DNA from 4 places in the Rhizobium sp. FG96 genome. Region 2 is predicted to be linked to each of the others. Evidence: riboswitches for the same ligand, from Rfam matches in the RefSeq annotation. Region 2 holds a riboswitch; each other region holds the start of a gene.
What was found. A riboswitch is a leader RNA that binds a small molecule or an ion and turns the genes downstream of it on or off. The one in region 2 is predicted to bind cobalamin.
Positions count from the first base shown of each region.

Region 1 (4,209 bases), on a different contig from region 2:
AGCCGAGCAGAATCTCGAGCTCCGCAAGCTGCGCAACGACCTGCGCAGCAACGGCTGCAGCGTCGACAGCATGGTCGTCATCGGCGGCGAGAATGCCGGCTACTGCAGCGACCTGCAGGAATCCGAAGCGCGGATGATCGACAACATCCACTACCTCCAGGACCGCCGCAACCAGCTACGCGAATCCGGCGGCAGCGATATCAACGAACGCCGCCAACTGATGGCCGCCCTCGACGACAACGGCTGCAACGACGATCCGGGCTATCAACCGGACGAGCGCGCCTACGAGCCGGCGCCAAGCACCGAAGAACAGGCGATGCGCGGCGATACCTTCATCCCGCTCGGCAACGGCGAGGAAGGCAACACGCAATATGGCGTGCCGCGCGGCGAGATGATGTCGCATGTCAGCACCATGTGCGTGCGCACCTGCGACGGCGGCTTCTTCCCGATCAGCACCAACGCCACCTCGATCGATTTCGGCCGCGATGCCTCGACCTGCTCGAAAATGTGCCCCGGCATCGAGACCGAGCTCTTCTATCAGGACGTTTCGAACACCGACGCCGCCAACATGATCTCGGCCGCAACGGGCGCCCGTTACAGCGCGATGCCGAACGCCTTCGCCTACAAGAACCGCGCTCCCGGCGAAAAGTCGTCCTGCACCTGCAATCTGACCGCCTATTACGAGCAAATGCGAAAGAACCAGACCGTCAGCGAACCGCCGCCGAAGGGCTCGATCACGACGATCACCACCAAGCCTGCAGCCACGGCATCTCAAACGCCGGCTGCACCGCAGCCACAGATCCCGGACCGGCCCTATGAGCCGCAGAATAGCAAGGTCCGCCAGGTCGGCCCGCAATTCCTCGCAGGCGACCAGGGCAGCATCGATCTGAAGAACCCGGCAACATCAGGCCCACAGCCGCAGCAGCAACAGCAGAACTAACCGGCATGGGCTGAACGTCGACCGGTCCTAGCGGCGGCCCCAGCCATCGCGGAAGACCAGCTCCTCGAGCGGCAGCCGTTGCCTCCAGCCTTTGACGGCGAGTTCCGGCTCCCGGTAGAGCTCGTCGACATAGCCGACGCAAAGCCAGGCAACGATCTCGATATGCGCGGGCACGCCGAGGATCTCCTTGAGCTCGCTTTCACGGAAGATGCTGACCCAGCCGACGCCGACGCCTTCGGCCCGCGCCGCAAGCCACAGGTTCTGCACGGCGCAGACGGTCGAATAGCTGTCCATCCGCGGATTATGCGTACGCCCCAGCACCACCTCGCCGCTGCGCGTCGGATCGCAGGTGATGCAGACACCGAGCGGTGCCTTGAGGATGCCTTCGAGCTTCAGCGACCGGTAGGTCGCCTGCCGCTCGCCATCGAACATCCCGGCCGCCTCATGGTTGGCCAGATCGAACGCCTCCCACACCCGCCGCCTCACAGCGGCATCGTCGACAACGATAAAATTCCACGGCTGCATGAAGCCGACCGAGGGCGCGTGATGCGCGGCCGAAAGCAGCCGCATCAACACATCCTCGGGCACCGGATCCGGCAGGAACTGGTCGCGCACATCGCGCCTGGTCATGATCGCCCGGTAGACGGCATCGCGCTCGTCACCGGAAAAAGCGGATGCGCGCTGCAGCGCATCCCCGCTCAAGGGTCGCATCGTCAAATCCCCAACAACGCAACCGACCCGCCGTCCGCGCGGGATCAGTCTATGATGCCAGGCCGGTCTTCTGACTTGGCGTCATCCGCCCGCCGCAGCCTTCCCGGTCTTGACCAGTGGCATGATGCGGCAGGCGTCAGCCTTACAGCGTTGGGCACGTTCCGGTCTCTCACCGGATTCCCGATTCTCCCGCCAATGGCGGGCACCTGACGAAAACCCTCTTGCCCGTTTTACCGGCGCGCTTCAAGTGGCCGGGAAATAGCGCACATAGGCAAACTCATCACCATCCGGTGACCAGCAGGGAACATTGATCGTGCCCTGCCCGCCGAACAGTTCGAACAGCGTCGTCAGGTTGCCGCCATCCATGTCCATCAGCCGCAGCCTAACATGCAGGTCGCGCGGGTGGTCGAAAACATCAGGATCGTAGGAGAGGATCAGCACCCGGTCGTTGGTTGGCGACGGATGGGCAAACCAGTTGCCGTAATTGTCATGCGTGACCTGCTCCAGCCCGGTTCCATCGGGGTGAACGCGCCAGATCTGCATCAGCCCGGTCCGGCTGGAATTGAAATAGATCCACTGCCCGTCGAAGGAATAATCCGGCCCGTCATTGCGGCCTTCGCCATGCGTCAGCCGACGCTCGGTGCCGCCGTCGACCGCTATCGTATAGATGTCGAAGACGTCGTCGCGGATACCGCAATAGGCCAATTCCTTGCCGTCGGGCGACCAGCCGTGCCAGTAGGACGGAAGATTGGTGGTCACCTGCTTCGGCGCCCCACCTTCCGCTGGAAGCGTATAGATGCAGGATTTTCCGTATTCCGTCTTATCGGAAATCACATACCGCTTTCCATCGGGCGAAATGCCGTGATCGTTGTTGCAGGCGGCGGCAAAGCCGGTATCGACCTGCTTCAGCCCGCCCTCACCATCCGGTGACAAGCGATAGAGCAGCCCATCGCCGTTCAGCAGCAGATAGCGCCCGTCAGGCGAAAAGTTCGGTGCCTCGATCAGCTGCTCCGTCTGGAAAACCACCCGGCTCTTGGCCGTACGGATATTGTAGATCTCGACCGAACTGCGCATGCATGCCTCCCGCATTGTGCGGCGGTCCGGCTATCCGCCGTTCCGCTTCATTCTGATTTGCATGCGGTTTGTGCCATGCATCTGTGTCTCGATAAAGTCGCATCGCTTCAAAAGCGAACTGAGGTTCGGAGCGCCGAAATGCTGCGCCCTGAAGTCGGGATAGACCTGCCGCAGCAAGGTGCCAAGCTCGGCAATATCGAGCCAGCCTTCCTCCCTCAGCTTCGCCGTCTGCAGCGCCTGCGCGATATAGGGCCGGATGCTCGGTGACGGCTGCAGCGCCACGACCTTGGCCAGCGCCGGAAGGCTCGCAGGCGCCTCCGCGAGCCGCAACTCGAAGAAATCATCGAACGACTCGCGCAGCAGCCTGGAAGCATTCGGCGCACCAAGCCCGATCGCCTGCTTGCCGCGCATCCGGATGCGCGTCGCCAGATGGCCGAGGTCACGATCACTGCTGGCGATGCAGAAGAGATCGATTGCCGAAGCTCCTAGATATTCCATCGCATCGACGGCAAGCAGGATATCCGCACCGTCCTTGCCCGACTGGGAGCTGACCGCCGTCTGCAGGCTGAGCGCATGCTTTCCGGCAGCAGCGATCCACGGCTGCGCAGCCTCGCGCGTGAAGTCGCCATAGGCACGCCGCTCGATCAGACGTCCGTAGCCGGAGGCGATGTCGATGATCTCGCCCGCCGAGCGCGCCGGCAGGTTTTCGGTATCGATGAAGACGGCGACTTTCGTATCACGCACGATCAGGACCTCCCGCGTTTGCTTCGATAGAAACGCGGGAAGGTGCGGAAGTCAGCAGCTTTCGGTTGATCGGGTTAACGATCGCTAACTGCGATCCCTAAACCGGTTGGTAATCGGGTAGCGGCGATCACGGCCGAAATTCTTCTTGGTGATCTTCACGCCGGGCGCCGACTGGCGGCGCTTGTATTCGGCGAGATAGAGCAGATGCTCGACGCGGTGGACGGTCGCCACGTCATGGCCGCGCGCGACAATCTCGTCGACGCCCATTTCCTTCTCGACGAGGCATTCGAGAATGTCGTCGAGAACAGTATAAGGCGGCAGCGAATCCTGGTCCTTCTGGTCCGGGCGAAGCTCGGCTGACGGTGCCTTGTCGATGATATTCTGCGGAATGACGACGCCAGATGGCCCCAGCGCATCCGGCGGCACATGTTCGTTGCGCCAGCGCGAGATCGCATAGACCTGCATCTTGTAGAGGTCCTTGATCGGATTGAAGCCGCCGTTCATGTCGCCGTAGAGCGTGGCGTAACCGACCGACATTTCCGACTTGTTGCCCGTCGTCACCACCATCGAGCCGAACTTGTTGGAGATCGCCATCAGGATGACGCCGCGGGCGCGACTCTGCAGGTTTTCCTCGGTGATGCCGCTATCGGTGCCTTCGAAGAGGTCCGACAGCGCCGAAGTGAAGCCCTTCACCGGCTCCTCGATGGGCACGATATCGTAGCGGCAGCCGAGCGCCCTGG
Region 1 covers NZ_JBMDIL010000019.1:80,520-84,728, reverse strand. Annotated here, with positions in the region: gene ACODR6_RS29250 (DUF2865 domain-containing protein) at 1-940, shown strand, start outside; gene bluB (5,6-dimethylbenzimidazole synthase) at 968-1,651, opposite strand; cobalamin riboswitch at 1,695-1,876, opposite strand; gene ACODR6_RS29240 (TolB family protein) at 1,895-2,725, opposite strand; gene ACODR6_RS29235 (NYN domain-containing protein) at 2,756-3,469, opposite strand; gene ACODR6_RS29230 (NAD+ synthase) at 3,554-4,209, opposite strand, start outside.
Region 1: linked by a shared signal. The riboswitch ahead of bluB (5,6-dimethylbenzimidazole synthase) and the one ahead of nrdH (glutaredoxin-like protein NrdH) in region 2 are both predicted to bind cobalamin.

Region 2 (4,209 bases):
CTTGTTCACCGTGTCCTCGAACATGATGTAGGGATAGCCGCTCTCGAACTGGATTTCGGCGATCACCTGGAAGAAGTCGCGCGCCTTGATCTTCTTCTTGCGGATGCGGCTGTCGGCCACCATCTCGCGATACTTTTCGGTGACCGAGATCTCGGTGAAGGGCACGCCGTAGACGCGTTCCACGTCATAGGGCGAGAACAGGTACATATCCTCGTTGTTCTTGGCGAGCTCGAAGGTGATGTCGGGGATGACGACGCCGAGCGACAGCGTCTTGATACGGATCTTCTCGTCGGCATTTTCGCGCTTGGTATCAAGGAAGCGCATGATGTCGGGGTGATGAGCATTCAGATAGACCGCACCCGCGCCCTGCCGCGCGCCGAGCTGGTTCGCATAGGAAAACGCATCTTCCAGCAGTTTCATCACCGGAATGATGCCCGACGACTGGTTCTCGATATGCTTGATCGGCGCACCGGCCTCGCGGATATTGGTCAGCGACAGCGCCACGCCGCCGCCGCGCTTGGAAAGCTGCAGCGCCGAATTGATCGAGCGGCCGATCGATTCCATATTGTCCTCGACCCGCATCAGGAAGCAGGAGACAAGCTCACCGCGCTGCTTCTTGCCGGCATTGAGGAAGGTCGGCGTCGCCGGCTGGAAGCGGCCGGAAATGATCTCATCGACCATGTCGCGGGCGAGCGCCTCGCTGCCCCGCGCCAGCGCCAGCGCCACCATGCAGACACGGTCTTCGTAGCGCTCCAGATAGCGCTTTCCGTCGAAGGTCTTCAGCGTGTAGCTGGTGTAATATTTGAAGGCGCCGAGGAAGGTCGGAAACCGGAACTTCTTGTCGTAGGCGTGGTCGAAGAGATCGCGGACGAAATTGAACGAATACTGGTCCAGAACCTCCTGCTCGTAATAGCCCTCGGTCACCAGATAATCGAGCTTCTCCCGGAGGTTATGGAAGAAGACGGTATTCTGGTTGACATGCTGCAGGAAATATTGCTTGGCCGCCTGCCGGTCCTTGTCCAGCTGGATCTTCCCCTCGCCGTCATAAAGGTTGAGCATCGCGTTCAGCGCGTGATAATCCAGCGCGGCATCAGCGGCCTGCGCCTTCAAGGGGCGCTCGAGAACTGCCGTGTCCAAAATCGTTCCAATCCGTGTTTGACATTGGCGACGTCGTCGGCCGTGCCGAGAAGCTCGAACCTGTAGAGGTACGGCACCTGGCATTTGCGCGAGATGATGTCGCCGGCAAGCCCGTAGGTCTCGCCGAAGTTGCTGTTGCCCGCAGCGATCACGCCGCGAAGGTTCGAACGGTTTGCCGCATCATTGAGGAAACGGATCACCTGTTTGGGCACGGCCCCTTTGCCGCCCTCGCCGCTATAGGTCGGGACGACAAGCACGTAGGGCGACCCTGCCTGCAGGGTCTCACCGGTGATGGGGATGCGCTGCGCGGGAAGGCCGAGCTTCTCGACGAAACGATGGGTGTTCTCCGACCGGCTGGAAAAATAGACGATCTCGCCCATCGCGGCAGCCGATCAGGTGAGCGCGCTGATCATGTCGGGGCGGAAGCCGGCCCAATGCTGCTCGCCGGCGATGACGACGGGAACCTGGCGGTAGCCGAGGCCCTGCACCAGCTCGTAGGCAGCGCTATCGGTGGAAACGTCGATGATCGTGTAGTCGATGCCCTGGCGGTCGAGGGCGCGGGTGGTCGCGGTGCACTGGACGCAGGCGGGCTTGCTGTAGACGGTGATGCTCATTGGGAAAACCTCGTGACTGGAAGGCATGGGATATCGTTCGGACATCCGCCGATGTCCGCGCTTGGGAAGATCGAAATGGAAGGCAGCCGTTGCCGATTGCCGGGCGTCAGCAGCCCGTCATTCGCGCCGGTATGATCTGAAACTCAAAGACATTAGACCTCACCCCGAAGTGGCTCATGCAGGACACACCGGAGGAAGCGAAGAGCCGCATCATGCGCGCACCTCATCGCTCGCCTGCCGGACACCCCGCCCGTGGACGTTTTCGCTCAAGGCAGGTCTCCTGGCTTGCGGATCATCACATTCATCCCGGCCTTCCCAGGTCTTCATGACCCAGTGACCCGAAATGGGACAGATGCTCGCCGCTCACAGTTGCGGGGGCAGCTCCGGCATTGTCCCGCTTTGCAGCGGGTCTCACCGAATTCCCGTCTTAGCCCACGACCCATACGAATCGTGAGAACCTCGAACACTAGATATAGTACGCGAGTCAAAATCAGCGTCAATAATTTGTTTGCCAACAGCACTGAGGAAGGTGGGGAAATCTGGTGAACATGGTGAATAGGGAGTAAACGCGGGGGCCAATGCCAGCCGCGTTTATCCGTTCTCACACTCTGCTAAATTGGCCAACCTGCCCTAGTTTAGGAGCCGCCTTGGCCATGAGCCTAGGACAGCATCTGCGGAGCGCTGGCCTCAACCGGCGCCTGCAGCTTCTGCGCCGCAAGCACGACTTCGACGCGGTTGCGGGCGTCGAGTTTCTGCATCAGCAGCGTCATGTAGTGCTTGACGGTCTTCTCGCTGATGTCGAGCATGCTGGCGATTTCGCGGTTGGTCTTGCCCTGCAGCAGATAGTTGACGATCTGTTCCTCGCGGGCGCTGAGCCGCTTCTGCATCTGCGCCTTGCGGCGGATTTCCGCCGTCTTCATCGACAGGATGACCTTGGTGGCGAAGCCCGGCGTGATGAAAGTGCTGCCGTCATGGACGATCTTGATCGCCTCGTAGAGATCGCGTGCCGTGCTGCCCTTGAGCACATAGCCGCAGACGCCGAGATTGAGAACCTGGATCGCCGTGTCGATATTGGCAGTCGCGGTGAAGACCACGACCTTGGTGCTTTCGTAGTTCTTCTGGATCAGCTCAAGCGCCGCCAGCGTGTCGCCCGGCATGCTGAGATCGGTGACGAGGACATCGGGACGATGCTCCTCGACGATCTTCAGGGCGTCGATGGCATTCTCACCGCGCGCCGTGACCCGGAGGTCATCCTTAGCGGAGTAAAGATTAACCAGTCCATCCAGTAATATTGGATGATCATCTACGAACGCGACCGAGATAGACATGATGACGAATAACCCCCTCGTCTTTCTATCCAACAGATCTAATGTAATCAGAGCAAAACATAAAGCTGGATTTTAATGCTTGGTTAACTTCATCGTATTTGTGTCTATTCCACATCTATGCTTATAGCTACCTATCAATTCGGCTAGTTCCGGCTCAATGGGCGGCGGCATCCGCCTGCTGCAATTCCAGCGTCATCGCCAGCACCATGCCGCCATCCGGGCGCTTGCCGATGGTCAGCGACCCGCCGAAGCTTTCGATGCGCTGGCGAAGGCCGTAAAGCCCCATTCCCCCTTCGCGCGCCGCAAGCGGCAGCGTCCCGGGAGGCAGACCGTCATCCTCGACCGAGATCGAGACGACCGGCATGTCGATCCGACATCGGACACGCTGACCGTTGGCGCCGGCATGTCGGTAGGCATTGTTGAGCCCCTCCTGCACGAAGCGGTAGATGCAGGTCTTCAGCGCCGGGGGCAGATCGGCATTCGTGCCGCTTGAGGTGAAGGCGACCTTGGTTCGCGTGCGCGCCTCGTGCTGCTTGATCGCTTCGGCCACCACGTCCTTGGCCCAGAGATGCAGGATCTCCGGCAGGAGCAGCGACTTCGTCACCGTGCGCGTTTCGATGAGCGCTTCGCCCAGCGCCTTGTTCGTTGCGTCGAGAGCCCTGTCGCGCTCGTCCTTGCGGGTCAGGTCCCGCAGCTCGTCGAGCTGCAGGATGGCGAGCGTCATCAGTTGCACCGGGCCGTCGTGCAGATCGGCGCCGATGCGGCGGATGAAGGTCTCGTTCATGTTGGCGAGCTCCATCGAGGCCCGCCGCGCCGTATCGCGCAGCTCCATCAGCTCCTTGGAAGCCAGCTCCGCCTCCTCGGCACGGTGACTCAGCGCATGGCGCTGGGTCTCGATCGTCCGGCTGCCGCGCCTGACGATCAGGAACAGGCCGAGCATGACGACGAACGAAAACAGCGCGACGGTCGCCCAGGTGACGATCCGCAGCCGGGCGAGCTCGCCCATGAAGCTATTCGGCTCCTCATGGATCTCGGCGACGCCGATGATGCGCCCGGAAGCCTGGTCGTGGAGCGGGCTGTAGATCTCCAGATATTCCGTATTGATATTGCGGAAGGTATGTTCGGCGGCC
Region 2 covers NZ_JBMDIL010000002.1:574,258-578,466, reverse strand. Annotated here, with positions in the region: gene nrdE (class 1b ribonucleoside-diphosphate reductase subunit alpha) at 1-1,137, opposite strand, end outside; gene nrdI (class Ib ribonucleoside-diphosphate reductase assembly flavoprotein NrdI) at 1,107-1,517, opposite strand; gene nrdH (glutaredoxin-like protein NrdH) at 1,530-1,751, opposite strand; cobalamin riboswitch at 2,005-2,228, opposite strand; gene ACODR6_RS05990 (response regulator) at 2,411-3,079, opposite strand; gene ACODR6_RS05985 (sensor histidine kinase) at 3,234-4,209, opposite strand, start outside.

Region 3 (4,209 bases), on a different contig from region 2:
GATCGATGATTGTCGTTTTCAGGATCTCGATGACGGGGAAGGCGTCAGATTGGCCTCGAACATTGGTCGCAAGCTCCACAGAGACTATGTCGAGGGCGACGGAATAGCGGTCACCCGTAGGATTGTCCCAAGGGGCCAAAGCGTTGAAGCGGTTGTCGATCATCTTCAATGTGTTGCGAAGATTTTCCTGACGGCCCGCTCCCCTGGCGAGGTTGGCGAAGTTTGTCGTGATGCGCGTGTTCACTGCCGGAACGTAGTTCTCATCGAAGGGAATACTCTTGAGAGCGAAATGAAAGCCCGTGTCCTGCACCTCATCTTTCTGTACATCCGAATTGAAAGCGGGGTCGCTTCGTTTCTCCTTTATCGCTCTCATCGCTTTTCTCGCCCTCTACTCATAAGTGCTGCAGAAATCTACTGCTGATTTGTGCCTCCTTATGTCTGAGCTTTTGAGAGAGAAAAATTGATTTGATTTCACACAATCATGAGCGGCTCTCATGCTTTGGAATGCAGGCTTTCTCACGAACGGCGCGACGTCGTGAGAAAGCCTGCGATGAAATCGATGGCCTCGTCCCCACATCTCAGTCCGAGATGAATGCTCTTGTGGATCCCGGCCTGTCCGATCCGCACTGGACGGACTCCAAGCGTTGCTGCCTCCTGACGCACCAGCCAGTCTGGAATAGCGCTGACGCCGCGGCCGGCCGCCACGAGCTGAAGCATCATTTCCGTGGTCTCGACATTGCGATGGTGGCGCGGGCTGCAATTGGCCGGCACCAGAAACTGCGTGAATACATCCAGCCGCTGCGGTGGCACCGGGTAGGTCAGGAGCGTTTCATGGGTGAGATCCGTCGGATCGGCACAGTCCCTGTTCGCAAGCGGGTGGGAGCTTGGAACTGCGAGCACGAGCTCATAATCAAACACCGGCACATAAAGAATGCCCGGCGCCTCGATTGGATCTGGAGTGATCAGGATGTCGATCTCATGGCCCGTCAGCGCCGACATACCGCCAGATGCGAATGAAGTCGTCAGCTCGAGGTCCACCTGCGGCCAGTCCATAAGGTAGGGTTTTGTCACACTCATGAGCCATTGATGGCAGGGATGACATTCCATGCCGATTTTCAAAGAGCCCCGCTGCCCCTGACGATAGTCCATCAGCACATTTTCAGCTCTCTCGATCTGGGGCAGGACACGCTGCGCCACCGAAACAACGTAGCGCCCAGCCTGTGTGAGACGCAGATTGCGGCCGTCCTTCTCCCACATCGCCACGCCATAGCGGTCTTCCAGCTTTCGGATCATATGGCTGAGCGCGGACTGGGTCACGTTGAGCCGTTCCGCGGCTGCGGTCAGACTTCCCAGGCGATCCACTTCGCGCAGGATCGATAAATGCTGACGGTCAAGCATGAGCGTGTCCGTTCTCGCTGCTGGAAGCTGCTGTAGCGAGGGCTCTCTCGGCAATGGAAATTGGCCGGCTGTCTTCGCCGACCGCCACCATGTTGAAGCATCCAGTGGCGGTAATGGATCTTTCGCCCGTCAGCAGATTTTCCGACCACAGCTTTGTCTCAACCCGCATCGAGCTGTGACCAACACGTTCGATACGAGCCTCCGCCTCGACGATCTCCCCGATCTCAATGGGTCTCGCAAAGTCGACACGCTCGGATGACGCCAGGACCACCAGCTTGCCGGAGTAGCGCGACGCTTCCACGAAGGCGGCTTTTGTCATGAAGGAGATGGCCTCGCCACCGAACATCCGCCCGACACTGTTTGCCTGATCCGGGAATACGATATCCACCATCCTGACACCCGCCATCGAGAGCGGCGTCACCATGGGCAGAAGTTCCGGTAAGGAAAAATCCCGAGCATTCTCTCCGTCGGGAATGGCCACCATATGAAAGATCCCGCGAGTGCAGGCATGTCGTTGATGCCCAACGACGGTCTCCGCGAACATCTCGACCTCGACCGTCAGAGATCTTCGCCCAGCTCTGACCGGTGTCGCCGAGAATTCAACGATGTGGCCGACACGCGCCGGCTGCTTGAAATCGATGCGCTCGCAGGAGGCTGTCACAAAGGGAACACGTCCGAAGCGGGTAGCTGCGATGAACGCGACGCGATCCATGAGTGCAAGACCAGCTCCGCCAAATAGCGTACCGTGATGGTTTGTATCTCCGGGAAAAACGATGTCTATGAGACTGGTCGCCAGAGCTTGCTGGCCGGTTGATTTGATAGTCCGTGTCATCCGCAATTCCATCAGGTTGTGACGGGGCGGACGCATGACGCAAGGCGAACGACACGGCATGCCGATCGCTGAAAGCGGCACACCGGGACACCCCGCCCGTGGACGTTATCTATCGCGGCAGGTCTCCTGGCTTGCGGGTCATCGCTGACGTTCGTCTTCCCGAGGGCTTCCTCAGTGACATATTGAACGTCAACTCTCCGCCTACAGTTGCGGGGGCAGCTCCGGTATGGGCGATTGTCTCGCCGCCACCGAATTCCCTCTTAGCTCCGGATTTCGACATCCGCAGAACCACGATTGGCGCACTATGTCTTGGCAAGCGTATAGCCGTCAACCATATAACGACATCTTTATATGGCATGATCCACGCTCGCGTGATCCCAAAGCAATCGAACGCGATTCTGTCTTCATGACAGAGTCGAACAGACGACCCTTCACTTCTAAAAACGACAGACGCCTTGAAGGGAATCGAACCGGCGGCAGGTTAATAAGACAACTAAAGTATCTGGAAGGAAATGCTTCTTGGATAACGCATATTTATGGAACATCGAGCCCGATGACCGAGTGAATATTGAGCGTGAGGATACCTACATCTGTTCTATGATCTGCCGGAAGATCGGCGGCCACCAGCATCCCGGCGGAAAGCGCTCGCTGAGCCGGACGATCACCGTGCGGTCTTTCGGCGACACATAGATATGCTGTCCCAGGGCACCCATCGCAAAGAAATCATCAATGTCGCCGTGCTGGTAGCCCCACCAGAAATGCTTGTAGAATACCTTGCCCGAAGCGAATACGCGCCCCCAAGGCTTGCCGTTATAGTAGCGAAACCAGTCAGGGTCGCGTCGCGCCCCTGTGGCGCCTGTACTCGAGGCCACCCAGTCTGCCGGCACCACTTGGCGCCCGCCCACCATGCCGCCATCGAGGAACATCTGGCCGAATTTGGCGAGGTCCACCGCCGTCGCATTCAGGCCGCTCTCCATATGAGCAAAGCCCGCAGCCGTGCTATCGACCGTCAGGCTGGCTCGATTTTCTGCGCCGATCGGCTGCCATAGCTTGCGCTCGAAATAGCGCTGTAGTGGCTCGCCGGTTGCCTTTTCCAGCATCATGCCGACGATCATCAGGTGGTAGTCGTTATAATGAAAATAGGCGCCGACCGGATCGCTCACCGGCGCCCGCAGGGCCGCTGCTCGGCAGTCGGGAGAAAGATAGACGATCGCATCGTCCGACCAAGGCATCACCCCCTCGACGAAGCGCAGGCCACTGCGCATCTCGAGCAGGTGCCGCAAGGTCAGCGCACCCGCCGGCGATCCCGAAAGTGCCGGCAGCAGGGCCCCGACCGTCTCGTCGAGCCCAGCAAACAAACCCTCAGAAATGGCGCAACCCACCAATGCCGAAGTAAACGACTTGGTTACCGAGAAGCAGCGGTTGACGGTCTCGCGCGCGCCACCATTGCCGTAAAACTCGTATACAATGCTGCCGTCGCGGACAGCCACAAGCGCCGTGGTGCCGGTATCGACGAGCAGGCTCTCCAGAGCCGTTTCGTGGGTGCCTTTCGGGCCAAGTGTCGTGATCGCGCCGAATGTGACGTCCTTGTCGGACCGCGGCAGAGGAAGTGGCTTTTCGGCGGCTGCCAGCGCAACGCTGGGCAGGAGGAGGTGGTCATGATTGGACACCCCGCGCAGCCTGAGGAAGCGGCCAAGCCGCGTCGACATGAGGATGCCTTCCCCGTTCACCGCGTTCTCTCCATTCAACAAGCCGAGCACCAAGTCGCACTGCGCTTTCGGTTGATCTTGGCTGTCTTGTTTCTCTTGTCTCGTTGCCAGGCAGATAAGGATAGCTTGGCACGAGATGCTTGTCTTATGATTTTGGAGCTTCTTCGTGAGATAAGGAAGCGCCGGAGAGGACGGCCATCCTTCTCCGGCGATGGGGGACGGATCGTGGAAATGCAGGCCGCCATTCTGACGAATGCCGGGCCGAGCTAG
Region 3 covers NZ_JBMDIL010000020.1:5,497-9,705, forward strand. Annotated here, with positions in the region: gene ACODR6_RS29490 (DUF1852 domain-containing protein) at 1-373, opposite strand, end outside; gene ACODR6_RS29495 (LysR family transcriptional regulator) at 517-1,398, opposite strand; gene ACODR6_RS29500 (acyl-CoA thioesterase) at 1,391-2,230, opposite strand; cobalamin riboswitch at 2,330-2,538, opposite strand; gene ACODR6_RS29505 (serine hydrolase domain-containing protein) at 2,815-4,209, opposite strand, start outside.
Region 3: linked by a shared signal. The riboswitch ahead of ACODR6_RS29500 (acyl-CoA thioesterase) and the one ahead of nrdH (glutaredoxin-like protein NrdH) in region 2 are both predicted to bind cobalamin.

Region 4 (4,209 bases), on a different contig from region 2:
AGGAATTAACCGAAGGCAAGCAAGATGCCCTTCGCCTTGCTCTCGATGACCAGAGCCAAGCGGGCATTGATATCGTCAGCGATGGCGAGCAGACGCGTCAGCACTTCGTCACGACGTTTATCGAGCACCTTGACGGCGTTGATTTTGAAAAGCGTGAGACGGTCAGAATTCGGGATCGCTATGACGCGAGCGTCCCGACGGTCGTCGGCGCTGTGTCTCGGCAGAAATCTGTATTCGTTGAAGATGCCAAGTTCCTGCGCAAGCAGACCAAGCGGCCGATCAAATGGGCGCTTCCCGGCCCGATGACCATGATCGATACACTTTTCGATAACCACTACAAGAGCCGGGAAAAGCTGGCATGGGAGTTCGCCAAGATCCTCAATGAAGAAGCGAAGGAACTCGAGGCTGCCGGTGTCGATATCATTCAGTTCGATGAGCCGGCATTCAACGTCTTCTTCGATGAGGTGAACGACTGGGGTGTTCCCACCCTGGAAAGGGCGATCGAAGGGCTCAAATGCGAAACGGCGGTGCATATCTGCTATGGCTATGGGATCAAGGCCAATACCGACTGGAAAAAAACGCTCGGTTCTGAGTGGCGGCAGTATGAGCGAACCTTCCCGACCCTGCAGAAATCCAGCATCGGCATGATCTCGCTGGAATGCCACAACTCCCATGTTCCGATGGATCTGATCGAGCTTGTCCGCGGCAAGAAAGTAATGGTCGGTGCGATCGACGTGGCGAGCAATACAATCGAGACGCCGCAGGAGGTTGCTGCAACCTTGCGAAAGGCTCTCCGGTTCGTCGATGCCGAAAATCTTTGCCCTTGCACGAACTGCGGCATGGCCCCGCTGTCCCGCCGTGTGGCGAAAGGCAAGCTGAAGGCCCTGAGCGCAGGCGCGGATATCGTCCGCAGGGAATTGTCTGCCTGATGCGGGGAGTGAAATGCTCTCCCGCGCGCGCCTGGACATCTTCGCCTCTTCCTCACAGAAGGCGGCAAAGCTCCACTAGCCTGGCGCCAGCGTCTTCATTAGCATGAGGAGGCTTCCTCCAAACCGACAGCCCTGCCATCGGAGCGGCCTCTATGATGACATACACTTCGCTGCTCTGGCTCAGTGATGACGCTCCATTGGCTACGCGGACTGAGGCCCGCGCGTTCTGCCTGCGGATCATCAAGGATTTTTACAAGATCGACTATACGCCGGCATGGCACACGGATCTGGATTCGCTCTCGGACACATCCCCGGAGAGCTGGTTCTCGAAAGGAAAACGCGGCGCCTTCCTGGTCGTGCGCGACGAAGAACAGCGCATTGTCGCCGCCGGAGGCCTCTACGGTCTTCAAAACAAGCCTGCCCTGGCGATCCGGCTGCAAGATCGATATCGGGACGCCGCCAGCGTGTGCCAGATCGTCCGGGTCTATCTTGAACCCGACTTGCGGCGGAAAGGCCTGGGCCGTGCGATCGCTTCTGCCCTGGAAGAGAAGGCGCGCGATCTTGGGTATGTCACATCCTATCTGCATGCCGATGCGCAAACACCTGACACCCTCAGCTTCTGGCGAAGTCAAGGTTACATCGAGTTCGGCCGGTTCTCGTACCCTTCGGCAAAGGGGACGGATACCAGCGTGGACTTTGACAAGTCGCTTCTGACCAGGAAGGACTGACGATCTGCGGTCGGGAGCCAGTTATCCCCCGTGAATTTGGCACAGGCGCATCATATCCGTTGACGCAGATTTAACCTCGTCTACCATATGTAGTGTTCGAGGTTCCCTTTGATTCGAAACCGGATCAGGGGCTAAGACGGGAATTCGGTAGTGGACATGATGTCCGTGAAGCCGAGGCTGCCCCCGCAACTGTGAACGGCGAGTGCCTTTTTCATCATGCCACTGGGAATTCCCGGGAAGGCGGAAAAGGTGCGGTGACCCGTGAGCCAGGAGACCTGCCTTGATCGATACGTCCGCCGGCGGGGTGTCCGGCAGGGTGCGGTATGTTGCGTCCGGATAAAGCCGGTCGCTTGCCGTCCTTGTTGCCCCGCTATCTGTCTGCTTCGGGGTGAAGGCCATGAGTTCACAATTCCAGATCATCGCTGATCCGTAGTCGTTTCGGCTGCGTCCATTTTCGACGTCCATGTCGATCAAAGCCCTGTTTCGCTCCGGTCTGATGCCAGGCCGGACATATCTTTCTGCGTCCAGCATCACGAGGAAGCCATGTCGATCACTGTCTATTCCAAGCCAGCCTGCGTTCAATGCACCGCCACCACCCGCGCCCTTGACCGGCAGGGGATTGATTACACCGTCGTCGACGTTTCCGAAGACGCGCAGGCTTTCGCACTGGTGTCAGAACTCGGATATCGGCAGGTGCCCGTTGTCATCGCCGGTGAGCAGCATTGGGCGGGTTTCCGTCCCGATATGATCAGCGCGCTCGCCTGAGTTCAGGACCCGTGGGCGGTCTCGTCTATTTCTCCAGCACCTCGGAGAATACTCGCCGCTTCGTCGAAAAGCTCGGCTGCGATGCACTGCGCCTTCCGATCGATGTAGCCGAGGAGCCGCCCGTGGTTGAGGCCCCGTTCGTGCTGGTGACGCCCACCTATGGCGGCGGCGGGGACAAGGGCGCGGTGCCAAAACCGGTCATCCGCTTTCTCAACAATCCGGACAATCGAAGCCTGATCCGCGGCGTGATTGCCGCTGGCAATACCAATTTCGGCGCGGCCTATGGGCGCGCCGGCAAGATCATCGCCGACAAATGTGGCGTGCCGCTTCTCTACCGGTTCGAGCTTCTCGGAACGCAAGAAGACGTGACCGCCGTTAGACAGGGACTGGAACGATTTTGGAAACACTAGAACTCGAGCGGCCAGCCAAGGCCACTGCACCTGCGCTGGATTACCACGCCCTCAACGCCATGTTGAACCTCTATGACGAGGACGGCCGTATCCAGCTCGACAAGGACCGGCAGGCGGCCAAGCAGTATTTTCTGCAGCACGTCAACCAGAACACGGTCTTTTTCCATAACCTGCGGGAAAAGCTAGATTACCTTGTGACCGAGGGCTATTACGAGCGCGAGGTTCTGGACCAGTATTCGTTCAACTTCGTGCGCGATTTGTTCGATGAAGCCTATTCACGGAAGTTCCGCTTCCCGACGTTCCTCGGTGCGTTCAAATATTACACGTCCTATACGCTGAAGACGTTCGACGGAAAGCGCTACCTGGAGCGCTATGAGGACCGCGTCTGCATGGTGGCGCTGACGCTTGCCCGCGGCAACGAGCAGCTTGCCCGTGATCTCATGGACGAGATCATTTCCGGCCGCTTCCAGCCGGCAACGCCGACCTTCCTGAATGCCGGCAAGCAACAGCGAGGCGAACTCGTCTCCTGCTTCCTGCTGCGTGTCGAAGACAATATGGAAAGCATCGGCCGCTCGATCAATTCGGCGCTTCAGCTCTCCAAGCGCGGCGGCGGTGTTGCGCTTTCGCTCACCAATCTGCGTGAGATGGGCGCACCGATCAAGCAGATCGAGAACCAGTCCTCCGGCGTCATTCCGGTGATGAAGCTTCTGGAAGACGCCTTCTCCTATGCCAACCAGCTCGGAGCGCGCCAGGGTGCGGGTGCCGTCTATCTGAACGCCCATCACCCCGACATCATGCGCTTCCTCGACACCAAGCGCGAGAATGCCGACGAGAAGATCCGCATCAAGACGCTGTCGCTGGGTGTCGTCATCCCCGACATTACCTTCGAACTCGCGAAAAACAACGAGGATATGTACCTCTTCTCGCCCCATGACGTGGAGCGCGTCTATGGCGTGGCCTTTACCGAGATCTCCGTGACGGAGAAATATCGCGAGATGGTCGAGGATGCCCGTATCGCCAAGAAGAAGATCAAGGCGCGCGACTTCTTCCAGGTGATTGCCGAAATCCAGTTCGAGAGCGGCTATCCCTACATCATGTTTGAGGACACGGTGAACCGCGCCAATCCTATTGCCGGCCGTATCTCGATGAGCAATCTCTGCTCCGAAATCCTGCAGGTGAGTGAGCCGAGCAAGTTCAACGATGATCTGTCCTACGCTCAGATGGGCAAGGACATTTCCTGCAATCTTGGCTCCCTGAACATTGCCGCCGCGATGGATAGTGCCGATTTCGGCAAGACGATCGAAACGTCGATCAGGGCGCTGACGGCTGTCTCCGAAATGAGCAACATCATGTCGGTGCCATCCGTCGCCAAGGGTA
Region 4 covers NZ_JBMDIL010000020.1:484-4,692, reverse strand. Annotated here, with positions in the region: gene ACODR6_RS29485 (methionine synthase) at 1-929, shown strand, start outside; gene ACODR6_RS29480 (GNAT family N-acetyltransferase) at 1,082-1,657, shown strand; cobalamin riboswitch at 1,740-1,954, shown strand; gene nrdH (glutaredoxin-like protein NrdH) at 2,201-2,422, shown strand; gene nrdI (class Ib ribonucleoside-diphosphate reductase assembly flavoprotein NrdI) at 2,434-2,832, shown strand; partial or broken gene nrdE (class 1b ribonucleoside-diphosphate reductase subunit alpha) at 2,892-4,209, shown strand, end outside.
Region 4: linked by a shared signal. The riboswitch ahead of nrdH (glutaredoxin-like protein NrdH) and the one ahead of nrdH (glutaredoxin-like protein NrdH) in region 2 are both predicted to bind cobalamin.